DNA from 2 places in the Cytobacillus sp. ABV4_503 genome. Region 2 is predicted to be linked to the other one. Evidence: a T-box and tRNA genes for the amino acid it is inferred to sense, from the RefSeq annotation. Region 2 holds a T-box; the other holds one or more tRNA genes.
What was found. A T-box is a leader RNA that pairs with one kind of tRNA and senses whether it is charged. The one in region 2 lies ahead of ileS (isoleucine--tRNA ligase), so its partner is inferred to be a tRNA-Ile.
Positions count from the first base shown of each region.

Region 1: it has a tRNA-Ile gene. The T-box ahead of ileS (isoleucine--tRNA ligase) is inferred to sense a tRNA for this amino acid. The anticodon was not compared.

Region 1 is NZ_JBSWTH010000001.1:4,027,836-4,043,362, reverse strand. It holds gene ACXAD1_RS20350 (MgtC/SapB family protein) at 1-278, opposite strand, end outside; gene ACXAD1_RS20345 (DMT family transporter) at 426-1,340, shown strand; gene ACXAD1_RS20340 (hypothetical protein) at 1,406-1,585, opposite strand; rRNA gene ACXAD1_RS20335 (16S ribosomal RNA) at 2,331-3,880, shown strand; rRNA gene ACXAD1_RS20330 (23S ribosomal RNA) at 4,087-7,022, shown strand; rRNA gene rrf (5S ribosomal RNA) at 7,273-7,389, shown strand; tRNA gene ACXAD1_RS20320 (tRNA-Val) at 7,399-7,474, shown strand; tRNA gene ACXAD1_RS20315 (tRNA-Thr) at 7,495-7,570, shown strand; tRNA gene ACXAD1_RS20310 (tRNA-Lys) at 7,713-7,788, shown strand; tRNA gene ACXAD1_RS20305 (tRNA-Leu) at 7,804-7,888, shown strand; tRNA gene ACXAD1_RS20300 (tRNA-Gly) at 7,897-7,971, shown strand; tRNA gene ACXAD1_RS20295 (tRNA-Leu) at 7,978-8,066, shown strand; tRNA gene ACXAD1_RS20290 (tRNA-Arg) at 8,082-8,158, shown strand; tRNA gene ACXAD1_RS20285 (tRNA-Pro) at 8,166-8,242, shown strand; tRNA gene ACXAD1_RS20280 (tRNA-Ala) at 8,252-8,327, shown strand; tRNA gene ACXAD1_RS20275 (tRNA-Met) at 8,346-8,422, shown strand; tRNA gene ACXAD1_RS20270 (tRNA-Ile) at 8,440-8,516, shown strand; tRNA gene ACXAD1_RS20265 (tRNA-Ser) at 8,530-8,622, shown strand; tRNA gene ACXAD1_RS20260 (tRNA-Met) at 8,641-8,714, shown strand; tRNA gene ACXAD1_RS20255 (tRNA-Asp) at 8,718-8,794, shown strand; tRNA gene ACXAD1_RS20250 (tRNA-Phe) at 8,818-8,893, shown strand; tRNA gene ACXAD1_RS20245 (tRNA-Gly) at 8,908-8,981, shown strand; tRNA gene ACXAD1_RS20240 (tRNA-Ile) at 8,986-9,062, shown strand; tRNA gene ACXAD1_RS20235 (tRNA-Asn) at 9,077-9,151, shown strand; tRNA gene ACXAD1_RS20230 (tRNA-Ser) at 9,157-9,247, shown strand; tRNA gene ACXAD1_RS20225 (tRNA-Glu) at 9,252-9,323, shown strand; gene ACXAD1_RS20220 (hypothetical protein) at 9,416-9,613, opposite strand; gene glgB (1,4-alpha-glucan branching enzyme) at 9,837-11,783, shown strand; gene ACXAD1_RS20210 (glucose-1-phosphate adenylyltransferase) at 11,725-12,870, shown strand; gene ACXAD1_RS20205 (GlgC family sugar phosphate nucleotidyltransferase) at 12,925-13,953, shown strand; gene glgA (glycogen synthase GlgA) at 13,950-15,401, shown strand; gene ACXAD1_RS20195 (glycogen/starch/alpha-glucan phosphorylase) at 15,391-15,527, shown strand, end outside.
Region 2 is NZ_JBSWTH010000001.1:1,445,761-1,461,287, reverse strand. It holds gene carB (carbamoyl-phosphate synthase large subunit) at 1-1,238, opposite strand, end outside; gene ACXAD1_RS07465 (carbamoyl phosphate synthase small subunit) at 1,217-2,323, opposite strand; gene ACXAD1_RS07460 (dihydroorotase) at 2,320-3,606, opposite strand; gene ACXAD1_RS07455 (aspartate carbamoyltransferase catalytic subunit) at 3,569-4,507, opposite strand; gene ACXAD1_RS07450 (solute carrier family 23 protein) at 4,660-5,964, opposite strand; gene pyrR (bifunctional pyr operon transcriptional regulator/uracil phosphoribosyltransferase PyrR) at 6,104-6,649, opposite strand; gene ACXAD1_RS07440 (RluA family pseudouridine synthase) at 6,855-7,766, opposite strand; gene lspA (signal peptidase II) at 7,738-8,235, opposite strand; gene ACXAD1_RS07430 (hypothetical protein) at 8,315-8,602, opposite strand; gene ileS (isoleucine--tRNA ligase) at 9,064-11,835, opposite strand; T-box leader at 11,930-12,192, opposite strand; gene ACXAD1_RS07420 (DivIVA domain-containing protein) at 12,244-12,762, opposite strand; gene ACXAD1_RS07415 (YlmH family RNA-binding protein) at 12,906-13,679, opposite strand; gene ACXAD1_RS07410 (YggT family protein) at 13,745-14,008, opposite strand; gene ACXAD1_RS07405 (cell division protein SepF) at 14,015-14,458, opposite strand; gene ACXAD1_RS07400 (YggS family pyridoxal phosphate-dependent enzyme) at 14,463-15,149, opposite strand; gene pgeF (peptidoglycan editing factor PgeF) at 15,150-15,527, opposite strand, start outside.

The DNA.
Region 1 (15,527 bases), 2.6 Mb from region 2:
CGCCTTAAAATAACGCCTGCACCCAAAAAGCCGATTCCTGATACAATCTGGGCAGCTAAACGGAGAGGATCCATCGTTATGTTGATGTCATCATTACCGGGAAACATATAAGCCGATTCTATAGACACAATAGTCAGCAGGCAGCTTACTATGGAAATAACTAAACTGGTCTTTAGGCCGACAGGCTTTCTTTTTAATTCTCTCTCCAGGCCGATTACAAGACCCAGGACTGCTGAAATACCCAGCTTCATTAATATTTCTATCTCTAAACTGCTCATAATATCTCCCGCTTTTTTAAGTATTATATATCCAAAATATGATCTTTAAAATCCTGCTAAAATAAAACCGTAGTAAAAGTTTGACTAAACGTTGTAAAATGAAATATACCCTAATTATTAGGAAACAGAAACAAGGAGAATAAAAAAATGTCAGATAAAAAAATAAACCCCTATGTTGTCCTGGCAATTGGCGTCATTTCTGTCTCTACATCAGCCATATTGGTGAAGGTATCCAGCGCTCCATCGGGAGTCATTGCTTTTTACAGATTATTATTTTCCGTTCTTTTCATGCTGCCTGTATTTCTTATAAAGTATGTTCCGGAACTTCGTCTTATTACACGGCGGGATTGGATCTATTCCATCATTGCCGGTGTGTTTCTTGCATTCCATTTTATTCTCTGGTTTGAGTCACTGAACTACACCTCTGTAGCCAGTTCCACAGTCCTTGTGACTCTCCAGCCCTTATTTGCATTTGCAGGCACATATCTCTTTTTTAAAGAAAAGTTTACCTGGAAAGCCATTTTAAGCGGGTTTCTGGCAATTGCGGGCAGTGTTATTATCAGCTGGGGAGATTTTCAAATCAGCGGGACTGCTTTGTTCGGGGATATACTTGCAATCATTGCCTGCGCCCTGGTAACGGCTTACTTAATGTTTGGCCAAACAGTCAGAAAAAGACTATCGCTCGTTACTTACACCTTTGTTGTTTATAGTATAAGCACTATTACATTGTTTTTTTACGTGTTAATCGTCGAAGAACCTTTACTCCCATATGGAACCAGTGATTGGGTATATTTTATCTTGCTTGCTCTTGTTCCCACTCTGCTCGGACATACATTATTCAATTGGTCAATAAAGTGGCTAAGCACTTCAACCATTTCTATGGCCATCTTATTTGAGCCAGTTGGTGCTGCTGTTTTAGCATATTATTTACTTCAGGAGTCTATTTTATGGACGCAAGTTCTTGGGGGAACAATTGTAATTGGAGGAATAACTCTCTTCTTATTAGATGAGAGAAGGATTCGAATGAAAGAATTAAAGAAAAAAACAGCGGCTTCCGGATAAATAGATGAGTAATATATTTTGAAGTATATAAGAGAAAAATCTCCCTGGGAATGGGGAGATTTTTTTTATCTAAATACATAGGTCAGAGCAGAAAAAATAAATGCAGCTGTAACAGAAAAGATGAAGGTGCCTCCATAGACCTCTTCATCTGAATTTGCAATTTTAATCCCCTCTGCATAGGCATAGGCAAACAAAAATATGGCCATGATTACAGATAGATATAGGGCAGCGGTTTCCAGTGTCATTCACACCTTCCGTTTAAAGTAGAGTTAATAGATTTTATGAAAAATAACCAAAACTATTACTATATCTTTATATTGTTATTATTTAAAACTTGTTTTCTCACTCCCGTGACGGCTAATCAATAAATTATGTATAAATTTAATTATTGTTAAAAGAAGCTTATAAAAGTGTGGAAAGCTGAACAAAGTTATTCACACGATGTGGATAACTTTGTTGACAACTGAATTAATAAGTGTTTAGTGGTGGATAAGTTTGTGGGTATATGAAATGAAGGTTTCGAAAAATATGTTAATGATATAATGAATTTTCTAGAGTTCAGGTGAAATGCGTATAAATTTGATGTTAAGAAAATGCACATTTTATGAGATCTGGCTACAATGAATAAAGTTTTCGTAAAGGTACCGTCTTTAAATTGATTTCAAAACAACAATTTAATAGAGAAGAGATTTATAATAATATGCACTGAAAATATAAAGATAAACATTTTTAAAAATTATATTGCAAACATTTAATAAGTCATGGTATATTAATTCTTGTCCTCAACAAGGCATGTTAAACAAAGAAAAAAGATTTTAAAAAAATGTTGACTTGCTAAGGGATAACATGTTATATTGATAAAGTCGCTTCTGAGCGATAAGGTAAAATATAACAAAAAGAAATTGATCTTTGAAAACTGAACGAACAAAAACGTCAACGTTAATTCTTTAGTCTTTTTTGAAAAGACAACTTATGAGCTTAATCAACTCTTATATGGAGAGTTTGATCCTGGCTCAGGACGAACGCTGGCGGCGTGCCTAATACATGCAAGTCGAGCGGACAGATGGGAGCTTGCTCCCTGAAGTCAGCGGCGGACGGGTGAGTAACACGTGGGCAACCTGCCTGTAAGACTGGGATAACTCCGGGAAACCGGGGCTAATACCGGATGATTCTTTCCCTCACATGAGGGAAAGCTGAAAGATGGTTTCGGCTATCACTTACAGATGGGCCCGCGGCGCATTAGCTAGTTGGTGAGGTAACGGCTCACCAAGGCGACGATGCGTAGCCGACCTGAGAGGGTGATCGGCCACACTGGGACTGAGACACGGCCCAGACTCCTACGGGAGGCAGCAGTAGGGAATCTTCCGCAATGGACGAAAGTCTGACGGAGCAACGCCGCGTGAGTGATGAAGGTTTTCGGATCGTAAAACTCTGTTGTTAGGGAAGAACAAGTACCGGAGTAACTGCCGGTACCTTGACGGTACCTAACCAGAAAGCCACGGCTAACTACGTGCCAGCAGCCGCGGTAATACGTAGGTGGCAAGCGTTGTCCGGAATTATTGGGCGTAAAGCGCGCGCAGGCGGTTCCTTAAGTCTGATGTGAAAGCCCCCGGCTCAACCGGGGAGGGTCATTGGAAACTGGGGAACTTGAGTGCAGAAGAGAAGAGTGGAATTCCACGTGTAGCGGTGAAATGCGTAGAGATGTGGAGGAACACCAGTGGCGAAGGCGACTCTTTGGTCTGTAACTGACGCTGAGGCGCGAAAGCGTGGGGAGCAAACAGGATTAGATACCCTGGTAGTCCACGCCGTAAACGATGAGTGCTAAGTGTTAGAGGGTTTCCGCCCTTTAGTGCTGCAGCAAACGCATTAAGCACTCCGCCTGGGGAGTACGGCCGCAAGGCTGAAACTCAAAGGAATTGACGGGGGCCCGCACAAGCGGTGGAGCATGTGGTTTAATTCGAAGCAACGCGAAGAACCTTACCAGGTCTTGACATCTCCTGACAACCCTAGAGATAGGGCGTTCCCCTTCGGGGGACAGGATGACAGGTGGTGCATGGTTGTCGTCAGCTCGTGTCGTGAGATGTTGGGTTAAGTCCCGCAACGAGCGCAACCCTTGATCTTAGTTGCCAGCATTCAGTTGGGCACTCTAAGGTGACTGCCGGTGACAAACCGGAGGAAGGTGGGGATGACGTCAAATCATCATGCCCCTTATGACCTGGGCTACACACGTGCTACAATGGATGGTACAAAGGGCTGCGAGACCGCGAGGTTAAGCGAATCCCATAAAACCATTCTCAGTTCGGATTGCAGGCTGCAACTCGCCTGCATGAAGCCGGAATCGCTAGTAATCGCGGATCAGCATGCCGCGGTGAATACGTTCCCGGGCCTTGTACACACCGCCCGTCACACCACGAGAGTTTGTAACACCCGAAGTCGGTGGGGTAACCTTTTGGAGCCAGCCGCCTAAGGTGGGACAGATGATTGGGGTGAAGTCGTAACAAGGTAGCCGTATCGGAAGGTGCGGCTGGATCACCTCCTTTCTAAGGATATTTACATGAAACGTGACGTGTTTTGTTCGTTCAGTTTTGAGAGTTCAATCTCTCAATGAAAGAGTCGTTCTTTGAAAACTAGATAATGTTAATGAAGAAGCAATAACCGAGTAATCGCCATTTTAGTCAATTCTCTCTATGTTAAATAGAGTTAAAAACCTTTGATCTTGTTCATCTTCGATGAACACGTCAAATACGGTTAAGTTAGAAAGGGCGCACGGTGAATGCCTTGGCACTAGGAGCCGATGAAGGACGGTACTAACACCGATATGCTTCGGGGAGCTGTAAGTAAGCTTTGATCCGGAGATTTCCGAATGGGGAAACCCCCTATCCGTAATGGGATAGGATCTTTACCTGAATACATAGGGTATTGAAGGCAGACCCGGGGAACTGAAACATCTAAGTACCCGGAGGAAGAGAAAGCAAACGCGATTCCCTGAGTAGCGGCGAGCGAAACGGGATTAGCCCAAACCAGGAGGCTTGCCTCCTGGGGTTGTAGGACACTCTACACGGAGTTACAAAGGAACGAGGTAAATGAACAGGTCTGGAAAGGCCGGCCAGAGAAGGTAAAAGCCCTGTAGTTGAAACTTCGTTCCCTCCAGAGTGGATCCTGAGTACGGCGGGACACGAGAAATCCCGTCGGAAGCAGGGAGGACCATCTCCCAAGGCTAAATACTCCCTAGTGACCGATAGTGAACCAGTACCGTGAGGGAAAGGTGAAAAGCACCCCGGAAGGGGAGTGAAAGAGATCCTGAAACCGTGTGCCTACAAGTAGTTAGAGCCCGTTAATGGGTGATAGCGTGCCTTTTGTAGAATGAACCGGCGAGTTACGATTACATGCGAGGTTAAGTTGAAGAGACGGAGCCGCAGCGAAAGCGAGTCTGAATAGGGCGAATGAGTATGTGGTCGTAGACCCGAAACCAGGTGATCTACCCATGTCCAGGGTGAAGTCCAGGTAACACTGGATGGAGGCCCGAACCCACGCACGTTGAAAAGTGCGGGGATGAGGTGTGGGTAGCGGAGAAATTCCAATCGAACTTGGAGATAGCTGGTTCTCTCCGAAATAGCTTTAGGGCTAGCCTCATGTAGTAAGAGTCTTGGAGGTAGAGCACTGTTTGGACTAGGGGCCCCCATCGGGTTACCGAATTCAGACAAACTCCGAATGCCAAAGACTTATCCATGGGAGTCAGACTGCGAGTGATAAGATCCGTAGTCAAGAGGGAAACAGCCCAGACCACCAGCTAAGGTCCCAAAGTATACGTTAAGTGGAAAAGGATGTGGAGTTGCTTAGACAACCAGGATGTTGGCTTAGAAGCAGCCACCATTTAAAGAGTGCGTAATAGCTCACTGGTCGAGTGACTCCGCGCCGAAAATGTACCGGGGCTAAACGTATCACCGAAGCTGTGGATTGACATCTTTCGATGTCAGTGGTAGGAGAGCGTTCTAAGGGCGTTGAAGCCAGACCGCAAGGACTGGTGGAGCGCTTAGAAGTGAGAATGCCGGTATGAGTAGCGAAAGATGGGTGAGAATCCCATCCACCGAATGCCTAAGGTTTCCTGAGGAAGGCTCGTCCGCTCAGGGTTAGTCGGGACCTAAGCCGAGGCTGAAAAGCGTAGGCGATGGACAACAGGTTGATATTCCTGTACCACCTCTTTACCGTTTGAGCAATGGGGGGACGCAGGAGGATAGGGTAAGCGCGCTGCTGGATTAGCGCGTCCAAGCAGTTAGGCCGGTAACGAGGCAAATCCCGTTACCACACAGGCTGAGCTGTGACGGCGAGGGAAATTTAGTACCGAAGTTCCTGATTCCACACTGCCAAGAAAAGCCTCTAGCGAGGGAAAAGGTGCCCGTACCGCAAACCGACACAGGTAGGCGAGGAGAGAATCCTAAGGTGAGCGAGAGAACTCTCGTTAAGGAACTCGGCAAAATGACCCCGTAACTTCGGGAGAAGGGGTGCTCATTAGGGTGCATAGCCCTGATGAGCCGCAGTGAATAGGCCCAGGCGACTGTTTAGCAAAAACACAGGTCTCTGCGAAGCCGCAAGGCGAAGTATAGGGGCTGACGCCTGCCCGGTGCTGGAAGGTTAAGAGGAGAGGTTAGCGCAAGCGAAGCTTTGAATCGAAGCCCCAGTAAACGGCGGCCGTAACTATAACGGTCCTAAGGTAGCGAAATTCCTTGTCGGGTAAGTTCCGACCCGCACGAAAGGCGTAACGATCTGGGCACTGTCTCAACGAGAGACTCGGTGAAATTATAGTACCTGTGAAGATGCAGGTTACCCGCGACAGGACGGAAAGACCCCGTGGAGCTTTACTGTAGCCTGATATTGAATTTTGGTACAGCTTGTACAGGATAGGTAGGAGCCTGAGAAGCCGGAGCGCCAGCTTCGGTGGAGGCGTCGGTGGGATACTACCCTGGCTGTATTGAAATTCTAACCCGCGCCCCTGATCGGGGCGGGAGACAGTGTCAGGTGGGCAGTTTGACTGGGGCGGTCGCCTCCTAAAAAGTAACGGAGGCGCCCAAAGGTTCCCTCAGAATGGTTGGAAATCATTCGCAGAGTGTAAAGGCACAAGGGAGCTTGACTGCGAGACCTACAAGTCGAGCAGGGACGAAAGTCGGGCTTAGTGATCCGGTGGTTCCGCATGGAAGGGCCATCGCTCAACGGATAAAAGCTACCCCGGGGATAACAGGCTTATCTCCCCCAAGAGTCCACATCGACGGGGAGGTTTGGCACCTCGATGTCGGCTCATCGCATCCTGGGGCTGTAGTCGGTCCCAAGGGTTGGGCTGTTCGCCCATTAAAGCGGTACGCGAGCTGGGTTCAGAACGTCGTGAGACAGTTCGGTCCCTATCCGTCGTGGGCGCAGGAAATTTGAGAGGAGCTGTCCTTAGTACGAGAGGACCGGGATGGACGCACCGCTGGTGTACCAGTTGTCTTGCCAAAGGCATCGCTGGGTAGCTATGTGCGGAAGGGATAAGTGCTGAAAGCATCTAAGCATGAAGCCCCCCTCGAGATGAGATTTCCCATAGCGTCAAGCTAGTAAGATCCCTGAAAGATGATCAGGTTGATAGGTCAGAGGTGGAAGCGTGGCGACATGTGGAGCTGACTGATACTAATCGATCGAGGACTTAACCAAAACGAAAAGCGGAGGCGACTGTTCAACTTCGAGAGACGTTGGAGAGCCGGCCATTCAAATCCTGGTTTTGGGATTTGGAGGGACGGATCGAAACGGCCGAGAAGTTAGGAGCCGAAGCTAGACAAGTCATTGGTGAATACTCGGAAAACTTCTTCATGCATTATCTAGTTTTGAGGGAATGAAAAATATGAAATTTCCTCTTGAAAAATCCTAAAAAGACGGTATAATAAAACTTGTCTTTGAAAAATAGTCTGGTGGCGATAGCGAGAAGGTCACACCCGTTCCCATACCGAACACGGAAGTTAAGCTTCTCAGCGCCGATGGTAGTTAGGGGCTGTCCCCTTGTGAGAGTAGGACGCTGCCGGGCGTTAATAATGGAGGATTAGCTCAGCTGGGAGAGCATCTGCCTTACAAGCAGAGGGTCGGCGGTTCGATCCCGTCATCCTCCACCATCAATTTAATTATACAAGCTGCCGGTGTAGCTCAATTGGTAGAGCAACTGACTTGTAATCAGTAGGTTGGGGGTTCAAGTCCTCTCGCCGGCACCACTTTAGCGAGCCATTAGCTCAGTCGGTAGAGCAGATTGCAGCACCAGTGAATTACTTCACCCGAATAGCAATCTGTGACAAAGCGTTTAGCTTTGGAACATCTGACTGCACATTTCAGGCTTTAGGAAGTCTCATAAAATATGAGCCATTAGCTCAGTCGGTAGAGCATCTGACTTTTAATCAGAGGGTCGAAGGTTCGAGTCCTTCATGGCTCACCATTTTAATTTAATATTGCGGGTGTGGCGGAATTGGCAGACGCACCAGACTTAGGATCTGGCGCCGCAAGGCGTGGGGGTTCGACTCCCTTCACCCGCACCATTCTTTAAGCGGAAGTAGTTCAGTGGTAGAACATCACCTTGCCAAGGTGGGGGTCGCGGGTTCGAATCCCGTCTTCCGCTCCATTTTTTGCCGGGGTGGCGGAACTGGCAGACGCACAGGACTTAAAATCCTGCGGTAGGTGACTACCGTACCGGTTCGATTCCGGTCCTCGGCACCAGAAGAATTTAATAATGCGCCCGTAGCTCAATTGGATAGAGCGTTTGACTACGGATCAAAAGGTTAGGGGTTCGACTCCTCTCGGGCGCGCCATTATTAACGGGGAGTAGCTCAGCTTGGTAGAGCACTTGGTTTGGGACCAAGGGGTCGCAGGTTCGAATCCTGTCTTCCCGACCATTTATTATTGGGGCCTTAGCTCAGCTGGGAGAGCGCCTGCTTTGCACGCAGGAGGTCAGCGGTTCGATCCCGCTAGGCTCCACCATTATTATTTTAACATTTCGGCGGTGTAGCTCAGCTGGCTAGAGCGTACGGTTCATACCCGTGAGGTCGGGGGTTCGATCCCCTCCGCCGCTACCATTTAATTAAACAATGCTGGACCTTTAGCTCAGCTGGTTAGAGCAGACGGCTCATAACCGTCCGGTCGTAGGTTCGAGTCCTACAAGGTCCACCACTTTCATTTATACGGAGGAATACCCAAGTCCGGCTGAAGGGATCGGTCTTGAAAACCGACAGGCGGGTCAAACCGCGCAGGGGTTCGAATCCCCTTTCCTCCTCCATATTTTTAATAATACTATCGCGGGGTGGAGCAGTCCGGTAGCTCGTCGGGCTCATAACCCGAAGGTCGCAGGTTCAAATCCTGCCCCCGCAATCTGGTCCGGTAGTTCAGTTGGTTAGAATGCCTGCCTGTCACGCAGGAGGTCGCGGGTTCGAGTCCCGTCCGGACCGCCATTTTTATAAAATAAACAATATACGGCTCAGTAGCTCAGTCGGTAGAGCAAAGGACTGAAAATCCTTGTGTCGGCGGTTCGATTCCGTCCTGAGCCACCATCTTTAATCTTAACGCGGGTGTAGTTTAGTGGTAAAACCTCAGCCTTCCAAGCTGATGATGAGGGTTCGATTCCCTTCACCCGCTCCAAAATGGGCCTATAGCTCAGCTGGTTAGAGCGCACGCCTGATAAGCGTGAGGTCGATGGTTCGAGTCCATTTAGGCCCACCATTTTATATTATTGTTCCGCAGTAGCTCAGTGGTAGAGCATTCGGCTGTTAACCGAACGGTCGTAGGTTCGAATCCTACCTGCGGAGCCATATATGGGGAAGTACTCAAGTGGCTGAAGAGGCGCCCCTGCTAAGGGTGTAGGTCGGGTAACCGGCGCGAGGGTTCAAATCCCTCCTTCTCCGCCATATTGGCCCCTTGGTCAAGCGGTTAAGACACCGCCCTTTCACGGCGGTAACACGGGTTCGAATCCCGTAGGGGTCATACAAAAAAGCTGTCAACAATTTGTTGGCAGCTTTTTTTCTGTCTTTTCTGTTCTGTTCCAGCATACCTTCAGTTAGTTACATCTCTGTTTTTTAATCAAACTTCTCTTCTTCCTTGCTTAATTTATTGCCTGGATTATTCAAATCGATCTCGGAAGATATCCCCGTATAGGGGCCTCTAAACATATCACCAGTGGCCATAATCTTTCCATCCGGTGCTTCAAATAACGGAACTCTTACTTCATTTTTTGATGCCTCATTCAATAATAATTCCTCTTCTTTATTACTCAAAATATTATTCTCCTTTCATTTTTTGCTTGCATACTTTGTCTTATTTTGTCTGAGTTTACCGGAGATTATGTCGAAGTCTGTTAAATTGGGCAGAATGTTATCGGATTATAGCGGGTTTTAGACATTGTTGTCATAAAATTAAAAAAACTTTTACAAGGATTTTTCTCATGTTCCGCGAATATAACAGGAAAGTCAAAAGAAACGAGACTGGGTGGGGAGAAGGATGGTAGTGGATACTTTGTTTCCAACCGATTATCAGCTGCATTTGTTCCATGAAGGGACATATTATGAAAGTCACCAGTTATTTGGTGCACATGTTGTTTCCAATGGCGGAGATGTGTTTACCCGCTTTTGTGTTTGGGCACCGAATGCTGAAGTTATCAGATTAGTCGGTGATTTTAATGATTGGAATGGAGAAGGCTATACCTTACATAGAGTGAATAATGAAGGTGTCTGGTTTATTCAGCTGGATGGAAACATGGAAGGTGCCTTGTATAAGTATGAAATTGAAACAAAGAAAGGAGATGTTTTATTAAAGGCTGATCCTTATAGCTTTTTTTCAGAAGTAAGGCCCAATACAGCATCTAAAGTATATTCGCTGGACGGGTATCAGTGGAATGACAGCAAATGGATCCAAAAAAAAGAAATGAAGTCTATTTATACGGAGCCTGCAGTCATTTATGAAGTCCATATGGGTTCATGGAAGCAAAAAGAATCTGGAAGTCTGTATACATACAGGGAGCTTGCAGATGAGCTAATTCCTTATGTGGTCGAACATGGGTTTACGCATATAGAATTGCTTCCTCTAATTGAGCATCCGCTCGACGCTTCCTGGGGCTATCAGGGAACAGGCTATTACTCTGTTACAAGCCGTTATGGCAGCCCGCATGATTTTATGTATTTTGTTGATCAGTGCCACCAGCATGGTGTTGGTGTCATTCTGGACTGGGTGCCGGGGCACTTCTGCAAAGATGCCCATGGTCTTTATCAGTTTGATGGTTCGTATTTGTATGAGTATGAAACTGAGGGCGACAGAGAGAACAGAGTATGGGGCACAGCCAATTTTGATCTCGGCAAAAATGAAGTTCAAAGCTTTCTTATTTCCAACGCTGTTTTTTGGATGGAGAAATATCATATTGATGGCTTCCGGGTTGATGCGGTCGCTAATATTATCTATTGGCCTAACCGGGATGGGAAGACAGAAAATCCATTCGGCACCAGTTTTCTGCAGAACTTAAATAAAGTTGTTTCTCAATATGACTCTTCCTTTCTCATGATGGCAGAGGATTCAACAGACTGGCCGCAAGTGACTGCACCAGTCCATTATGGAGGGCTGGGTTTTCATTACAAGTGGAATATGGGCTGGATGAATGACGTTCTTACATATATGGAAACAGCGCCTGAGAGGCGATCTGGTGTTCATGGAAAGATGACATTTTCGCTTTTGTATGCTTTTACAGAAAACTTCATACTGCCTTTTTCACATGATGAAGTTGTTCATGGAAAAAAATCGCTGCTTGATAAAATGCCGGGAGATTACTGGCAAAAATTTGCTCAATTCAGGCTCCTGCTTGGATATATGATTGCCCACCCCGGTAAGAAGCTTCTTTTCATGGGAAGTGAACTTGGGCAGTTTTCGGAATGGAAAGACAAAGAACAGCTTGATTGGCATCTGCTTGATTACGAGATGCATAAAAAAGCAAATGATTATGTGAAAGATTTAATAAAGGTTTATAAACGTTCAAAGGCTCTTTTTGAGCTTGATCATCTTCAGGATGGTTTTGAATGGATTGATTGTCATAATGCAGACCAATCCATCTTTTCTTTTATCAGGAAAGGCTCTAAAGTGGATGATTTTCTTGTGATTGTCTGCAATTTCACACCTGCTTTCTACCTTAATTATCGTATTGGAGTTCCAAAGGCGGGTTCCTATCGGGAAATACTCAACAGTGACAGTGATAGCTTTGGAGGATCAAATTGCACTAACAAGAGGGTCCTTAAGACAGAGCAATTAGAGTTTCATGGCAAGCCGTTCAGTTTGGAAATGTCTATTCCGCCATTTGGCATTTCAATCTTACGCCCTGTAAAACATCGGAAGGAGAGGAAGGGAAATGGGAAAGAAAAAGTGCGTCGCAATGTTATTAGCAGGAGGGAAAGGGAGCAGGCTTAGTTCTCTGACAAAAAGTCTTGCGAAACCTGCAGTTCCCTTTGGAGGGAAATACCGGATTATTGATTTTACATTGAGCAATTGCACCAATTCCGGAATTGATACAGTCGGTGTTCTTACCCAATACCAGCCGCTGGTTCTGAATTCGTATATTGGCATAGGCAGCGCATGGGATCTTGATAGAAAGAACGGAGGTGTGACCGTACTGCCCCCTTACAGTGAATCATCGGAAGTGAAGTGGTATACGGGAACAGCGAGTGCCATTTATCAGAACCTCAATTATTTAAAGCAGTATGATCCTGAATATGTCCTGATTTTATCTGGTGATCATATTTATAAAATGAATTATGAGCTGATGCTGAATTATCATATTGAAAAAGGCGCGGATGCCACTATTTCTGTAATTGAAGTGCCTTGGCCGGAGGCAAGCAGGTTCGGAATCATGAACACCGATGACGAGATGCGGGTTGCAGAATTTGAGGAAAAACCAGCATATCCAAAAAATAATCTGGCCTCCATGGGAATATATATTTTTAATTGGTCTGTTTTAAAGGAATATCTGGAAATGGATGACCGCAATCCGGAATCAAGTCATGACTTTGGAAAGGATATTATCCCACTGATGCTTGATGAAAATAAAAAGCTGTTCGCTTACCCATTCAATGGCTACTGGAAGGATGTCGGTACAGTCAAGAGCCTGTGGGAAGCAAATATGGATTTATTGGATGATGAATGCGAGCTGAATCTTTTCGATCATGATTGGCGGATCTATTCGGTGAATCCGAATCATCCTCCACAGTTTATTTCAACTCAAGCAGAGGTTGCAGAGTCTTTGATAAATGAAGGCTGTACAATTGAAGGGGAAGTTGAAAAGTCAGTGCTATTTCAAGGGGTTCTGGTTGGAAAGAATACTGTGATCCGTGAATCGGTCATCATGCCTGATGCTGTAATTGGTGAAAATGTCTATATAGAAAAGGCTATAGTGCCAAGCGGAATGAACATACCTGATGGCGTTGTTATTAGTGCTTCCGAAGAAGAAGATGAAATTATTCTGATAACACAGGAAATGATACAGGGAATTTGTTCTTAATTCACAGCCTGGATGCCAAAACGGCGCCTGGCCAATAAAACGGGAGGGAATGTCATGAAGAAGAGAATGCTTGGTGTGATAGACGCAACAACCTACCATGAAGAGTTAGAGGAATTGACAGTACACAGGTCGCTCGCAGCTGTTCCGTTTGCAGGCCGCTATAGGCTAATCGATTTTGTTCTCTCCAATATGGTCAACTCGGATATTGAAAGTGTTGCCATATTTCCGAAGTATCAATATCGCTCTTTAATGGATCATCTTGGTTCCGGGAAAAATTGGGATCTTAACAGAAAAAGGGATGGGCTATTCTTTTTCCCATCTCCTTTGCTGGATAGTCCAAGTAAAGGAATTGGATCTTTCAATCACTTTGCAGCTAATTTGGATTATTTTTATCGAAGTAAGCAGGAGTATGCATTGATCTCAAACTGTTTTACCGTTTTTAATATGGACTTCAGGCCTGTTCTTGATAGACATATTATGACGGGGTGTGATATTACAGTTGTTCGGCAGGATGGGCGCTCCCTTGAAATGTACCTTGTAAAAACTTCGCTGCTCATTAGCTTAATAGAAAATAGAAACGAGACTGGATACACATGCATGAGTGATGTCGTTACAGACATCCATCATTCTTACACGATATGCAATTATGAATATGCCGGTTTGGCCGTCATGATTGATTCCATTGAAAATTACTTTGCTGCCAGCATGGGTCTATTGGAACCGGAGGCTTGGAAAAATATTTTTCTGCGAAGTCAGCCGATTTTTACAAAAGTAAAAGATGAACCGCCAACCCGTTATATGAAAGGTGCGAGTGCAAAGAATTCGATGATTGCGAATGGATGCATGATTGAAGGGACGGTTGAGAACAGCATTATATCCCGAGGGGTAAAAATTGGCAAGGGTTCAGTCGTGAAAAACTGCATAATTATGCAAAAAACCCAAATTGGAGAAAACTGTGTTTTAGACTCCGTTATTTTAGATAAAGATGTTAAGGTAGAATCCGGTGCCATGATTGAGGGAAGACGTGAAATGCCTATGGTTATTCGCAAAGGCACCGTACAAGGAGCGCTGATGAACTCGTGAAAGTATTGTTTGCTGTTTCTGAATGTGTTCCATTTGTTAAATCCGGAGGACTTGCTGACGTAGCTGGTTCTCTCCCGAAAGAACTTGCAAAGCAGGGGACTGACGTACGGGTTATCCTTCCTAAGTATGGTTCCATATCAGATAATTTAAAAAAGAAAATGACTAAAAGGTGCGAGTTTACAGTTCAGGTAGGCTGGAGAAACCAGTATTGCGGAATTGAAGAACTTGAGCATCAGGGAATCCTATTCTATTTTGTTGATAATGAATACTACTTCAACCGTGAAAAATTATACGGTTATTATGATGATGGAGAGAGGTTTGCCTATTTTAACCGGGCCGTGCTGGATGCTCTTCAGCATATTGATTACTATCCGGATGTCATTCACAGCCACGATTGGCATACTGGAATGATTCCTTTTCTGCTGAGGGTTGAGTATCGTGCGAAAAAAGGGTATGAGTTCATTCGGACAGTCTTCACCATTCATAATCTTCAGTTTCAGGGAATCATGCCGGGGAGTGCTTTAGGGGATCTATTAGGGCTTGACTATAGCCATTTTCATCCAGATAAGCTTGAATTCTTCGGAAACATCAATTTTATGAAGGGCGGACTTGTCGCTGCTGATAAAATTACAACAGTCAGCCCTACCTATAAAGATGAAATTCAGACGAAATATTACGGAGAGAAGCTGCATGATTTGCTGAAGCGCAGAGCTTATGATCTGGAAGGAATCTTAAATGGGATTGATGATGAATTTTATAATCCTGAGAAGGATCCATTTATAAAAGAGAACTATGCCGTTGAAAAACTTCAGATTAAAAAAGAAAATAAGATGGATCTTCAGAAAAAATTCAGCCTGCCGGTTAAGGAAGAGGTTCCTCTGATAGCCATGGTTACGAGGCTGACAAAACAAAAGGGCCTGGACCTGGTTAAATGTGTGTTCCATGAGCTTATGCAGGATGATATTCAAGTCCTTGTTTTGGGGACTGGGGACCCTGAGTTTGAGCAATTTTTCAGGGAGATGGAAGCGGGCTACCCCGATAAGTGCAAAGCATATATTGGATTTGATGAAGGGCTTGCACATGAGTTCTATGCAGGATCCGATTTATTCTTAATGCCTTCACAATTTGAGCCATGCGGCTTAGGGCAGATGATTGCAATGAGATATGGATCCATTCCCATCGTCAGGGAAACAGGCGGATTAAATGATACTGTTCATTCTTACAATGAAGTCACAGGAGAAGGCAACGGCTTTTCCTTCAGCCATTTTAATGCCCATGATATGCTCTATACTATTAGAAGAGCAATAGGCTTTTACGGTAACAGCAAAATATGGGAGCAAATTATGAAAAATGCAATGGGAATGGATAACAGCTGGGCGCAATCTGCTTTCAAATACAATCAGCTATATGCAGGCCTTGTTTCAAGGAGTGAAAGCCATGTTTTCTGATCGCGATGAGTTCAAGGAGGAATTCTTGAAGAAATTGGAGATGACATGCGGTAAAAGCTTTGGTGAAAGCACAGAAAGAGATCATTACTTCACACTTGGAAATATGATCAGAGAACATGTGAGCAC
Region 2 (15,527 bases):
TCAGCGTCCTTCAGCTCAAGATGATAAATGTTTGCTTCAAGTGAACGGACTGCTTTCAGAAGAGATTCTTCAAATGTGCGCCCTATCGCCATTACTTCACCTGTAGCCTTCATTTGGGTTCCAAGCGAACGGTTAGCCGATTCGAATTTATCAAACGGCCAGCGCGGGATTTTTGAGACAATATAATCCAACGCCGGTTCAAAACAGGCATATGTTTTTCCTGTGACAGGATTCATCATTTCATCAAGTGTCAGCCCTACCGCTATCTTGGCTGCCAATTTGGCAATCGGATAGCCTGTTGCCTTTGATGCAAGTGCTGATGAACGGCTGACACGCGGGTTAACTTCGATGATGTAATAATTGAAACTATCCGGATCAAGTGCCAGCTGGACATTGCATCCTCCTTCGATCTGAAGAGCCCGGATAATTTTTAATGAAGTGTTTCTTAGCAGCTGATACTCACGATCACTCAAAGTTTGGCTTGGAGCTACTACAATGGAATCACCTGTGTGGACACCTACAGGATCGAAGTTTTCCATATTGCAGACAACAATCGCATTGTCATTAGAGTCACGCATCACTTCATACTCAATTTCTTTGAAGCCCGCAATGCTCTTTTCCAGCAGGCACTGTGTTACAGGGCTGTTCTTCAAGCCGCTAGTCACAATTTCGATTAACTCCTCTTCATCGTGGCAGATTCCCCCGCCTGTTCCCCCCAATGTGAAAGCAGGGCGTACGATGACCGGATAGCCAATCCTATTTACAAACTTATACGCTTCCTCCAGGTTATGGATAATTTCACTGTCAGGCACCGGCTCGCCAAGTTCATTCATCAGATTTCTGAAAAGATCCCGGTCTTCCGCTTTTTGAATAGCAGATAATTTTGTACCGAGGATTTCAACCCCGCATTCATCCAAAACTCCTGATTCAGCAAGCTCTACTGCCAGGTTTAATCCTGTCTGCCCCCCAAGAGTAGGCACAAGGGCATCAGGGCGTTCTTTTCGGATGATGCGGCTGACGAATTCCAGCGTAAGCGGCTCTATATATACTGCGTCAGCAATTTCAGTATCTGTCATGATGGTAGCAGGATTTGAGTTTACAAGAATGACGCGATAACCTTCCTCTTTCAATGCAATGCAGGCCTGTGTTCCAGCATAATCAAACTCTGCTGCCTGTCCGATAACAATTGGTCCTGATCCGATTACTAAAATGCTTTTTATATCTGTACGCTTTGGCATGCTGCAGCACCTTCCTCTTTATGTGATTCAATCATTTGCAGGAATTGTTCAAATAATCCATTTGCATCCTCTGGCCCCGGTGAAGCCTCAGGGTGATATTGCACAGTGAACGCAGGGACTTCTTTATGTTTTAAGCCTTCAATCGTTCCATCGTTTAATGCAATATGTGTTACTTCCAGAAGAGTACCCGAAACTGAGTTTTCTTCCACTGAATATCCATGATTTTGAGATGTTAAAGCTACTTTTCCGGTTTGCAGATCTTTAACCGGATGGTTTGAACCGCGATGGCCGAATTTCATTTTTTCTGTATTGGCACCGCATGCAAGGGCAAACAGCTGATGTCCCAGGCAAATCCCAAAAATCGGCACATTTCCTAACAGACCTTTAATCATTGTGATAGCTTCCGGAACATCCTTCGGGTCTCCAGGTCCATTTGAAAGCATAACCCCATCCGGGCTCATGCTGAGTATTTCTTCAGCTGTTGTATTATAAGGTACCACAATCACATCACAATCCCGTTTGTTCAGTTCTCTTAAGATACCGTGTTTCATGCCAAAATCCACAAGGACTACCCTTCTGCCGCGGCCAGGGCTTGGATAAGGTGTCTTAGTGGAAACTTGCTTAACCTGATCGTTCCGAAGCTTTGTTGCACGCAGTTTTTCGATGATTAATTCCGGGCTTTCATTTATGCTGCATATAGCACCTTTCAGCGTACCATGCTGCCTGATAATCCTTGTTAATTTTCTAGTATCAATCCCAGCAATTCCGGGGATGTTTTTCATCTTAAAGTATTCATCAATTGTTTGTTCATTTCTCCAGTTTGAAGGAAACTCGCTTGCTTCTTTAACAATGAACCCGGAGATTGCAGGAGAGATTGATTCAAAATCATCTCGATTAATTCCATAATTTCCGATTAAAGGGTATGTCAATGTTACAATTTGTCCGCAGTAGGAAGGGTCAGAGAGGATTTCCTGATAACCCGTCATTCCTGTATTGAATACGACCTCTCCAATCGAATTCGTATCGCTTCCAAACCCTTTTCCAATAAAAATTGTCCCGTCTTCCAGAATCAGCTGTTTTTTCATGCTCTTACACTCCCTCTGTTCCAAACAATTTTTCCGCCTGCTATTGTCATAACCGGCCACCCTTTACAATCCCAGCCAGTAAATGGCGTATTTTTCCCTTTTGATAAGAACTGGGATGGGTCAATTTTTTCCTGGCGGTTTAGATCAAGCAGGACAAGATCTGCTATATTACCTTCTTCCACTCTTCCTGATTGTAAGCCGAATGCCTCAGCTGGCTTGATTGTTAAAAAATCAATCAGCTGTTTTAGTGTGAACATTCCCTTCTCGACGAAGTGTGTGTAAAGGAGCGGAAAGGCTGTTTCAAGTCCAACAATTCCAAAAGGCGCCAGCTCCATCCCCTCTTCTTTTTCTGCATCAGTATGAGGTGCATGGTCGGTCGCGATAAAATCAATCGTACCGTCCAACAACCCTTCTATTAAGGCAGCTCTGTCATCTGCACCTCTAAGTGGAGGATTCATTTTAAAGTTTGCATCCAAACCCGGGATATCCTCTTCACATAGAAGGAGGTGATGAGGTGTCACCTCGGCCGTTACCTTGATGCCTGCACGCTTTGCATCTCTTACCACCCTGACAGACTCTTTCGTACTGATGTGGCAGACATGATAATGGCAGCCAGAAGCTTCGGCAAGGAGTACATCCCTTGCGATTTGCACTGATTCACAGACGGAAGGAATACCATTTAAACCATTCTCTTTAGCAAAAACTCCATCATGTACGGAGCCTTTGTTAATGAGGGTATTTTCTTCGCAGTGCGCAACAATCGGCATGCTGATCTCTGCGGCGTTCCTCATTGCCTGCAGCATCATGGCAGCTGATTGCACCCCAACTCCATCATCAGTAAAAGCAAACGCTCCAGCTTCTTTCAGTGCTTTAAAATCTGTTAATTCCTGGCCAAGCTCACGGATTGTAATCGATGCATACGGCAGAACCTTGACCAACGCAGTCTCTTCAATTCGGCTGTTCAATTTTTCAAGCTGTTCCTTCGTATCAGGTACAGGCCGGGTATTCGGCATCGCCGCAACCGTTGTGAAACCGCCTTTGGCTGCTGCCTTTGTGCCAGTTTCAATGGTTTCCTTCTTTTCACCGCCAGGCTCACGCAAGTGTACATGCAGATCTATAAAGCCTGGTGCAATCAATAAGCCTTCTGCATCAATCACTTCCTGTGCCTTTTTCTCGATACCTGCACCTATCCCGGTGATTTTTCCTGACTCTATGTAAATGTCGGTCTTTACAAAATTCCCTTCCTTAGTAAGCAACTGGCCATTTTTGATTAATGTTGACATGATTAGCTCCCCCTTCAATATGTTCAATTGATCTTTTTAGTACAGCCATTCGAATGTACACACCATTTTGCATTTGTTTGAAGATTCTGGAGCGCTCGCATTCCACCAAGCAATCTGCTATTTCTACACCCCGATTTACAGGGGCCGGATGCATGATAATGCTGTTTGGCTTCATTTTTCTTTCACGCTCTTCTGTAAGGCCGTATGCCAGGTGATATTCTTCAGCCGTTTGATTGGCTTTCGATTCATGTCTCTCATGCTGAATTCTCAGCAGCATGACAACATCAGAAGTTTCAATTGCTGTGTCAACATCTTCATACATGCCATTTTCAAGCAATTCTTCATTGAACCATTCTTTTGGACCTGAAAAAACAACCTTCGCACCGAGCCGTACAAGTGCATCTGCATTGGATCTTGCGACACGGCTATGGGCAATATCACCGATGATGGCTACTTTTAATCCTTCAAAGGAACCGAATTCCTGTTTAATTGTCAGCAGGTCAAGCAGTGATTGTGTTGGATGATGGCCGCAGCCGTCCCCTGCATTCAGGATGGAAACACCGCTTTTACCTGCCAATTCGTCAAAGTATCGATCCAGGCTATGGCGGATGACGACTGCATGAACACCGATTGCTTCAAGCGTTTTTACCGTATCGTATAATGATTCACCCTTGGATACACTTGATGTGCTGACCTCAAATGGGATTATGTCCAGTCCAAGCCGTCTTTCCGCCACTTCAAAGCTGCATTTTGTCCTTGTGCTGTTTTCAAAAAAAAGATTTGCGACAAACACCTTTTGTTCAGGACTCCATGTCCCGCCGTTTAAAAAGTATTGTGCATCCTCCAGGATTTTATTGATTTCATTAATTTCTAACTCTGAGGTAGTGAGCAAATGTTTCAAGATTATCCCTCCTCTTTCAGTAAAAAAACACCCTGACAATTTGGTCAGGGTGCTGCATAGTTGAGGCAGCCAGATATACGGATACACTGTTCCCGTATAGCCTGCTTGCCGCCAACACCCTTTTAAGTCTCTCTGAACTTAGTTAAAAAGCGTTAAGCTACATTATTTTTTTTTTCGTTTTCAGCTTCAAACATATCTTCCTTGGCCTCTTCTCTGCCAGGAAGAATCAGGTTCAGGAGAACGCCGCTGATCGCTGCCAGTGCCATTCCTTCCAGTTTAAATGCCCAAATTTCGATATGGGCTCCGCCAATTCCGAGTACTAGGATGACCGAAGCAATAACCAGGTTACGGTTGTTTCCAAAATCCACTTTGCTGTCAACAAGCATTCTTAATCCTGATGAAGCGATGATCCCGAACAGAAGGATCGACACGCCGCCCATTACTGGAGTTGGGATCGAGCTGATTAGTGCAGTTACCTTACCAATGAATCCGAAGATGATGGCGATGACTGCAGCACCTGCCAGTACATAGACACTGTATATTTTCGTGATGGCCAGTACGCCTATGTTTTCACCGTAAGTTGTCTTTGGCGGACCCCCGATTAATGCCGAGATCATTGTTCCTGTTCCATCAGCAAGGATGGAGCGGTGAAGTCCCGGTTCTTTAATATAATCTCTCCCAACTACTTTTCCAAGGACAAGCTGATGGCCGATATGTTCAGAGATTGTCACAACAGCTACTGGTATCATTAAAAGAGCCAGATCAAGGGTTACCCTCACTTCATAATCAGCGAAGGGGATTAAGAATTCCGGCATCTCGAACCAGGATGCCTGCTGTACAAGCGAGAAGTCTATCAGGCCCACTGCCAGTGAGTATACATAGCCGATTATGATACCTGCAAGAATCGGCACCATGCTGAGCATTCCTTTTGCATAGATGGAGAAGATGATTGTTGCACCTAAAGTGATGAGCGCTGCTGAGAAATGCACCATGCTGTATTCACCCGTTTCAGGGTTGTTCATGGCCATACCGACTGCTGTGCCTGCTAATGCCAATCCGATTACAATGATTACCGGGCCGACCACGATTGGCGGAAGCAGATTCATAATCCAGCGGTAGCCCGCTTTTTTGATGATCAACGCTACGGCTCCATATACTAGTCCTGCCATAAAGCTTCCGATCATGGCAGCACCTGGTCCGCCAGCAGCTTTTGCTGCGATGATTGGAGCAATGAAAGCGAAAGATGACCCTAAATATGCCGGCACCTGCCATTTTGTTATGATGAGGAAAGCTATGGTTGCAAGTCCGCTTGAGATTAAAGCTATGGCAGGATTTAATCCTACTAAGAAAGGTACAAGTATAGTGGCTCCGAACATTGCGAATAAGTGCTGTAAACTTAATGTCAGCCAATGGGCTGGTTTTGGAACATCTTTTATATCTAGAATAGGCTTATGCATGCCAATCTCTCCTCTTCAATTTATTAAAAAACCCTCTTTGCCAGAGTCGCAAAGAGGGTAAAAGAGCACAGCAAAAGATAGACTGATTTTGCTGAGTCCCCCTTTGCCAGCCTCTCTGGACTGTATTTAAAAGGGCTATTTAATTTTCAAAAATGCTAACTTGATCGCTTTCATCCACTTCCTTCAGCTCGACAACAATTTTTTCCGAACTGGAGGTTGGAATGTTTTTTCCAACATAATCAGCTCTTATCGGAAGCTCTCTATGGCCCCGGTCCACGAGGACTGCCAGCTGAATCTGCGATGGCCGTCCGATATCAATCAGCGCATCAAGGGCGGCTCTAACTGTTCTTCCTGTATAAAGAACATCATCGACCAGTATCACTTTCTGTTCATTTATATCTTTTGGAACATCTGAGCCTTTGACAAGCGGCTCCTGATTTTCAGTCTTTTTCGTAAGATCATCTCTATATAGAGTAATATCAAGTTCGCCTACATCAATTTTGGCACCTTCGATTTGTTCGATCCGCTCCGCCAGGCGGTTCGCAAGGTATATCCCCCTGGTACGGATTCCAATCAGGATGCAATTTTCGATCCCTTTATTTTTCTCTATAATTTCATGAGCAATCCTTGTCAGCGCTCTCCTGATTGCCTGGTCATCCAAAACTATTGCCTTTTGCTGCGGCATTCTGATCACCTCTATTATCTGATTCTCTTCAGTTAATGTTATATACAAAAAACCTCTCACCGATCTGGCGAGAGGGTAAACGATTTTATTGCTGCAGAATAAGGATACAATGCTCCTTATTCAATCCGTTTCCTTCCCAGCCTCACGGGACTGTTTTAAAGGACTTATTCAACTATAGTCATCATATAGCACAGTTGGACAGTTGTCAACGATTATTTGCCAGTTTACCTAATAGCTCTTCGAAATAAGCAGGCATAGGTGCTTCAAATTCCAGGTACTCACCTGTTCTTGGATGATTAAATCCAAGAACACCTGCATGCAGTGCTTGTCCTCCAAGATCAAGAGTCTTTCTTGGACCGTATTTAGGATCTCCTGCCAGAGGATAGCCAATGTATTTCATATGAACACGGATTTGATGGGTTCTTCCCGTTTCAAGCTGGCATTCCACCAGTGTAAAATCCCTGAAACGCTCAAGGACCTGAAAATGCGTAACCGCATGTTTTCCATTGTCAACAACGGTCATGCTTTGACGGTCTTTGGGATCGCGGGCAATTGGGGCATCAATCGTACCATAATCGTGGGGAATGACTCCATGGACAATGGCACAGTACTTACGTGTAACGGTTTTATTCATCAGCTGGTTCACAAGACTTTCATGTGCCATATCATTCTTTGCAACCATAAGAAGTCCCGATGTATCCTTATCGATTCTGTGAACAATTCCTGGCCTCATGACCCCATTTATTCCTGAAAGATCTGTGCAATGCGCCATAAGTCCATTTACAAGAGTGCCAGTGCCATGCCCGGCTGCCGGATGGACCACCATTCCTTTTGGTTTATTTACCACCAGGACATCTTTATCTTCATAATAAATATCCAGCTCCATTTTTTCCGGCACAACATCCAGTTCTTCAGGTTCAGGTATTGTTATTTCAATTTTATCATTTGCCGTACATTTGTAATTGGTTTTCGGCTTCTGCCCGTTTACAAGAACATTGCCGTCTTTAATCCATTGCTGAACCTGCGTTCTTGACCAATCCGCATTCAATGTGGATAACACTTTATCTATTCTTTCTCCTGCCTGTTCTTCAGGAATGATGTGTTCCATTTTCTCCATAAGATTTCTCCTTCTTCTTTGCTTCTCTCTCTTCAAGCAGCATCTGAATCATCAGTAGCCCTACACCAATAACCAGAGCCGAGTCAGCAATATTGAAAACGGGGAAGTCATATCCAAAAATATAAGTGTTAACGAAATCCACCACTTCTTTTCTAAATACCCTGTCAATAAAGTTTCCAATCGCTCCGCCCAGCATCAGGCCCAAAGAGACTCCAAGCAGCAATTTGCCTTTGGCAGCTTTTTGAATGTAATAAATGATACCAATTATGACAATAACGGTTATTACGTAGAAAAACCACATTTGCCCCTGCAGGATGCCCCAGGCAGCGCCACGGTTGCGGTGCGATGTAATATAAAGAAAGTCCTCAATAACTTTAACACTTTCCCCTAATTCAAAGTTCTTTACAATCAGCCACTTCGTAAACTGATCAAGTGCAATCACGAACAATGCAATTATGTAATAAAACACAAAGGCAACCCCCATATCTCATATCATTACCTTTGCATTTTAGCACAAACTGAATAAAAAACACAGCACACGCCTAAACTCAGTGGAAAATAGATTTTCTGTAGAATTTCCCCAGCCTGCTGCAGTCCTCCATTGTTTTTAAAGTAGGGATCACCTGCAGCAAATCTTGCGGAAGCAGTTCACCTGAAATTTCACATTTGCCAAAACTTCCAGATTCAATTTTGCTGAGTGTTTGTTCAATATCATGCAGCTCTTCCAATAAAATCGGTTTTATCAAAGCGGAACTATTGCCTTCCATTAGCCTTTCCAGTATTTCCTGTCTTGTATTACGGAGTTCTGTATATAGCCCTTCTGCTTTTGCATCCATGCTTTTTCCTCCGTTCTCTGATGTTTACTTTATTATTTTCTCGGAACGGATTTCAGACACGGATAAACTTTTAGCAAACGGCACAACATTTAGTGAAGGTGGAATTATTTATTAAGACTCTTTTCGTATAAATTGTTGTTTTTCGCTTATCAATGTTGTCCGTTGATTTCCGCTCCAGGCTGCTCGCTTTCAGCGGGGCGGCGGTGAGCCTCCTCGACGCTGCGCGCCTGCGAGGTCTCACCTGTCCCGCTACTCCCGCAGGACTTTGAATAAGCATCCTCGAATAAGCACCGCACGAAGGAAATGCGCCAGCATTTTCGAGGATCTCGCACCTTCCGCTACAATCAACTCAGTAAATATAATACAAAAGCAACAAACCTTGCGAATACAGCCTTTATAAAAAGGATTTGAAGAAGTCCAATTAAAAAACAGTCCCCCAATTTTTGAGGGACTGCCAGTATTTAAGCCAAGTGGCTATAATTATTTTTTACAACCTCAGCACAGCGAGGGCAAAGAGTGTCATAGCCTTCTATCTGGCCGACGTCTGGAGTAACTGTCCAGCAGCGATCGCAAGTTTCCCCTTCTGCTTTAGAAACAACTATTGCAGTGTTTTCAAATTTCACAGCATTTTCAGGAGCATCTGACAGGCCGCCTGCTACTTCAAATCCAGAAACGATAAAGATCTGCTGAAGATTTTCCTGAATTGACTCCAGAAGGCTTTTTGCTTGATCGTTTACATAAAGGGTTACTTTTGCAGTCAGAGATTTGCCAATCACCTTTTCATTACGTGCTTCTTCCAATGCTTTAAGAACATCATTGCGAAGCTTCATGAATGCAGTCCACTTTTCTTCCAGCTGCTTTGCGTTCGGAAGCTCTTGATATTCAGGCATATCCGTCAATTGTACACTTACTTCCTTCACATTCGGAATAAAGCTCCAAACTTCATCTGAAGTATGGGAAAGTATAGGTGCAACCAGTTTTGTCAGAGCAATCAGGCTCTTATATAAAACAGTTTGGATAGCACGGCGTTCTGCATTATCTTTCGCTTCAATGTATAGGACATCTTTTGCAAAATCAAGATAGAATGCACTAAGGTCCAATGTACAGAAATTATTTACAGCATGGTAGATGCTGGCAAATTCATAGCGGTCATAAGACTCGCGAACATTCTTGATCAGTTTGTTCAGCTTAACCAGCATAAACTGGTCAACTTCACGCAGGCTTTCAAATGAAACCGAGTCTGTTGCCGGGTTAAAATCATCCAGATTTCCAAGCAAAAACCTGAACGTATTGCGGATCTTTCTATACACTTCTGCAACCTGCTTCAGAATAGCATCAGATACACGGACATCAGCCTGATAATCTACTGAAGCTACCCATAAGCGCAGAATGTCAGCACCAAGCTGGTTCATGACTTTTGCCGGAACCACTACGTTTCCAATGGATTTACTCATTTTTCTTCCTTCACCATCAAGTGTGAACCCGTGGCTCAGCACACCTTTATAAGGTGCTTTTCCTGTCACTGCTACTGCAGTTGAAAGTGAAGAGTTAAACCAGCCTCGGTATTGGTCCGAGCCTTCAAGGTATAAATCTGCAGGACGCTGCAAGTCGTCGCGCTCTAAAAGAACTGCCTGATGGGAAGAACCGGAATCGAACCAAACGTCCATGATATCCGTTTCTTTTGTAAACAAGCCATTCGGGCTTCCCGGATGTGTGAACCCTTCAGGCAGCAGTTCTTTCGCTTCTCTCTCGAACCAGATGTTCGAACCATCCTCACGGAAAAGGTTGGATACATGTTCAATGGTTTCATCTGTGATAATCTCTTCCCCATTTTCCGCATAAAAAACAGGAATTGGCACGCCCCATACACGCTGGCGGGAGATACACCAATCACCGCGGTCCCGGACCATGTTAAATAGTCTTGTCTCTCCCCACGCAGGATACCAATTAGTTTCCTTAACAGCTTCCAAAAGTTCATTGCGGAAATCTTTAATGGATGCAAACCATTGGGCAGTAGCACGGAAAATAACTGGCTTTTTTGTTCTCCAGTCATGCGGATAAGAGTGAGTAATAAAAGTAAGTTTTAATAAAGCCCCAGCTTCCTCAAGTTTTTCAGTAATCGGCTTATTGGCTGCATCATAGAATAAACCTTCAAAGCCAGGTGCTTCACTAGTCATGTTTCCTTTATCATCAACCGGGCATAATACGTCCAACCCGTACTTCATGCCAACATGGAAATCGTCTTCCCCATGGCCAGGAGCAGTATGAACACATCCCGTACCAGCATCAGTTGTAACATGTTCACCCAGCATGACAAGGGAATCACGGCCATAAAGGGGATGTTCGGCAACTACATTCTCAAGCTCTGTCCCTTTTACTGATTGAACAACTTTATAGTCTTCCCATTCAAACTCTTTAGCCACTGAAGCCAGTAAATCTTCAGCAACCATAAACTTTTTGCCGTTTGCCTCAACTACACTATAGGTAAGGTCCGGATGAACTGAAATTCCGAGGTTTGCCGGAATGGTCCAAGGAGTAGTAGTCCAGATAACAATATGTGTATCTTGATCCAATACATTTTTGCCATCTTTTACTTTAAATGCTACATAGATGGACGGTGAACGCTTATCTTTGTATTCAATTTCTGCTTCTGCTAAAGCTGATTCAGATGACGGAGACCAATAAACAGGCTTTTTCCCTTTATAGATATAGCCTTTTTTCGCCATCTCCCCAAATACTTTAATTTGCTGAGCTTCGTACTCCGGCTTCAGAGTGATGTATGGGTTCTCCCAATCACCGCGGACTCCTAAGCGCTTAAATTGGCTGCGCTGGCTGTCAATCTGCTCATATGCGTATTCTTCACAAAGCTTGCGGAACTCAGCAACACTCATTTCTTTACGCTTTACGCCTTTGTTTGTCAAAGCCTGCTCAATTGGGAGACCATGTGTATCCCAGCCAGGAACATATGGAGCATTAAAGCCAGTCATTGACTTAGAGCGTACGATGAAATCCTTTAGGATTTTGTTCAGCGCATGGCCGATGTGGATGTCGCCATTTGCATATGGAGGACCATCATGCAGTACAAACATCGGACGGCCTTTTGTCCGTTCCTGGACCTTTTCATAAATATTCATTTCTTCCCATTTTGCCTGAATTTCAGGTTCGCGCTTTGGAAGATTGCCGCGCATTGGGAATTCTGTTATTGGCATTAATAAACTATCTTTGTAATCCATTCCTTTGCCTCCTGTTTGTAACTCATTAAATACCATGATAGCCAATGAGAGCTGAGAAAAACCACAGAAAAATACAAAAAACCTTCTCATCCCAAAAAGGGACGAGAAGGTTATATTCTCCCGCGGTACCACCCTTGTAGATGAAATATGATTAAATTTCATCCGCTCAAAGAATTCTTAACGTGAATGATCCGCCTTGGCCTACTGATGGTTGTATGTTCGGCAAGGAACTCAAGGGTGATTTTCCAGCTTTTGCTTATACCCGGGCTTCCACCATCCCCGGCTCGCTTACAGAGTGAGTATCCATTCTGTTCATAAGCTTTGAAAAGTCTGTACTGTCCCTCTCATTGTTGATAAACATCGTATTTTACTTTGTTTTAAAATTATATGCGATATTTCCAGCTTTCGTCAAGCCAGTGATTCTTCTTCTTCTCTTAATGATTTAAGTTCAGTGGAATCCAGCTTATATTCCATTAAATGATCCCAATCATCGTTGTTCAGCATATCCAGCTGTGCTTCAACAAGCATTTTGAAACGTGTCCGGAATACTTTAGACTGTTTCTTTAAATCTTCAATATCCAGCGCGATTTTTCTCGCTTTGGATAGGGATTCGTTCACAATTCTGTCAGCATTCTTTTCAGCTTCTTTAATGATTAGCTTCGCTTCTTTATGGGCATTGCGCTTTACATCCTCTGCTGCTTCCTGTGCAACCACAATCGATTTATTAAGTGTTTCTTCAATTGTGGTAAAGTGGCCTATGCGTTCGTTCGTATCATTAAGCTTTTCTTCAAGTTCTTTTTTTTCCCTGATCAGGATTTCATAGTCTTTGATGATCTGGTCAAGGAATTCGTTTACTTCATCTTCATCATACCCGCGGAATCCTTTGCTGAATTCCTTGTTATGAATATCCAACGGTGTTAATGGCATGTGTGCCACCTCCCAGGTCTGTTGATCTTATGTAATTGGTTTGAGCCTGCTGGTTCATTTTCATTATAGCAGACTCCGTAGTCTTTTGATTATTTATTCGACAGGTTGTTTCAAATTCCTTCAATTTTATAAAAAATAAATTGTTATCTCTGCCTCCCAGCAATAATCCTCCATTTGTCCTTTTTTGTTTTTCCATCTATTTCTATGATTTTGGAACGGCCCTGTCCCCTGACTGATATGATGTCGCTTTGCTGGCATTCAAATGAGGGGTTTTCTATTTGCGTCCAATTGACTTTGACTAGTCCCTGTTGAATATAGAGCTGGGATTTTTGTCTTGAGATGTTGTAGATGGCAGAGATGATTGTGTCCAATCTCAGGGATGAAGAGGTGATGGAGCTTTCTTTCCACACTTCTGCTGATTGGATCGCCTCTGAAAAAGGCTGTTTTTTCAGCGATACGGAAGCCCTGCCAATCGACTGCAGCTGCAGGCTGATGTAATCTTCAATTTCCTGTGCTGCAAAAAACTGGATTCTGTCATCTTCAAAAAGGATATCACCGAACTTCCCTCTTTTTAGCCCCAAAGACATTAGACTTCCCAGGACTTGCGGGTGTTCTATGGTGACAAACTTTATAGGATATACCAGTTCAAACAGCCGAATTTGAAAATCGCTCTCATCGCTTTCATAGTAATCCGGAAATATCAGGGCTCTCCTTCTCTCTGCATCTGGGGTTCCCCCAAATAAAGAAAATAAGATTCCGGAATCCTGTCCAATAACGCTTTTAAGGATTTGCTGCTCCCTTGGATCAAGAAAATCAGTAAGCTTTGGTGCATATGTATTTTCTACAAGATCTTTCCAGTTAAGAACCTGGTCAATAAATTCTTTTTCTTCCGGTCGGAAGTGCTGATAAATGGTCATTTTTAAGTAAACCTCCATTTTAAGCAAATAAAAAAGGGCCATTTTGATAGCCCTGTTTGTAGACCTTATGATATCCAATAAAAAAGCTGCTGTAATCCTCCAGTGGCAAATCGCAAAACTAAGATAGCCACAATTGGAGAAATATCAATCATTCCAAGCGGAGGAATGATTTTGCGGAAAGGCTCAAGGTACGGTTCACAAATCCTTGCAAGAAACTGGCCAAATGCTGATTCCCTGGCATTAGGGAACCAGGACAGCAGAATATAAATAATCAGTGCCCACGAGTAATAATAAATTGCAGATGACAATATTCCAAATACTAATTCCATTAAATGCTACCACCTCGTATTTTCTAATTCTTGTTCTTTCATCAGCTGAGAGATGTTTCCTGATACCTCAACATTGTCAGGTGTACATAGAAAAATATCAGTTCCAATCTTTTGAATATCTCCGCCAATGGCATAAACGGTTCCGCTTAGGAAGTCAACAATCCGCTTTGCCTGATCTTTTTCTATTCTCTGCAGATTGACAACAACAGCTCTTCTGTTTTTCAGCTGATCCGCAATATCCTGTGCCTCTGCATAGACACGCGGTTCAACAAGAACTACTTTAGAAGATTTCTGCACACTTTGGAGGCTGACGATGTTCTGTTTTTGAACTGGCTGCTGCTTTTGCACCTGCTTCACCGGCTCTCTTTCTTCTTCGATGATTTCCTCTTCCTTATAGTCATATTCATCATCCAGGAAGAAAAATGTTTTAAATTTTGATTTTATACTCATTTTATCAAACCTCCTGACTCTTTTGGCCTACTAAAGCAGTACCAATCCTCACCATTGTGGCACCTTCTTCAATTGCCAGGGAAAAATCATTGGACATGCCCATTGAAAGCTCAGTACAAGGAGCAAAATCAAATCCCAGATCTTTTACCTTTGTTTGCATGTCTTTAAGCTTACGGAAACAGGAACGAAGCAAATCCTCGTCTGATGAAAGAGGTGCCATTGTCATAAGGCCGATGATATTGAGATTTTTATAATCTGCCAGGCATGAAATAAAGTCAGCTACCTCTTCAGGATTTATCCCCTGTTTCGACTCTTCTCCTGAGACATTAACCTGAACAAAACAATTTATCTTTCGATTCGCCCGCTTGTCGATTTCCTTCGCGAGGGAAAGCCTGTCCAGTGAATGGATATAATCCACTTTATCAATTATATTTTTCACTTTGCGCGTTTGCAGCGTACCAATAAAATGCCAGGTTGGCTTGTCCTTTAACACATCCCACTTGGCAAGGAGTCCTTCATCTCTGTTTTCACCTAAATGAACAATACCTGCTTCAAGGGCTTCTTGTGCCCTTTCCGCTGATACGTACTTAGTAACAGCAATGAGGGTAATTTCTTCGGGCTTACGGTTGGCCTTCATGCACGCTTCCTGAATAGCTGACTCAATTTGCTTTAAATTTTCTTCTACTCTCATTTAGCTTCCGTCTTCCTCCTTCCAGCCAATAAAGCTCATCATTCTGCCTGTACTTCCTCTATCTCTTCTGTGAGAGAAAAAATAGTTTTCATGACAGCTTGTGCAATAATCAGTAATCATGATATTTTCATGAGGAATTCCTGCATTTATCAGAATTGTCCGGTTTAGTTCCTTCAAATCAAGCTGGAATTGATTGTCACTAATTTGATTATATGGCTTTATATCGACATCTTCTAGTATTTTTTGCACTTTTGAAATAACACGATCATCAACTATATAACAATTTCCGCAAATGGAAGGGCCAATTACAGCCTGAACCTCACTTATGTCCATTCCTTCTTTTGCAAATAGCTCAGCCATCTTCCTCCCAATCCCCCC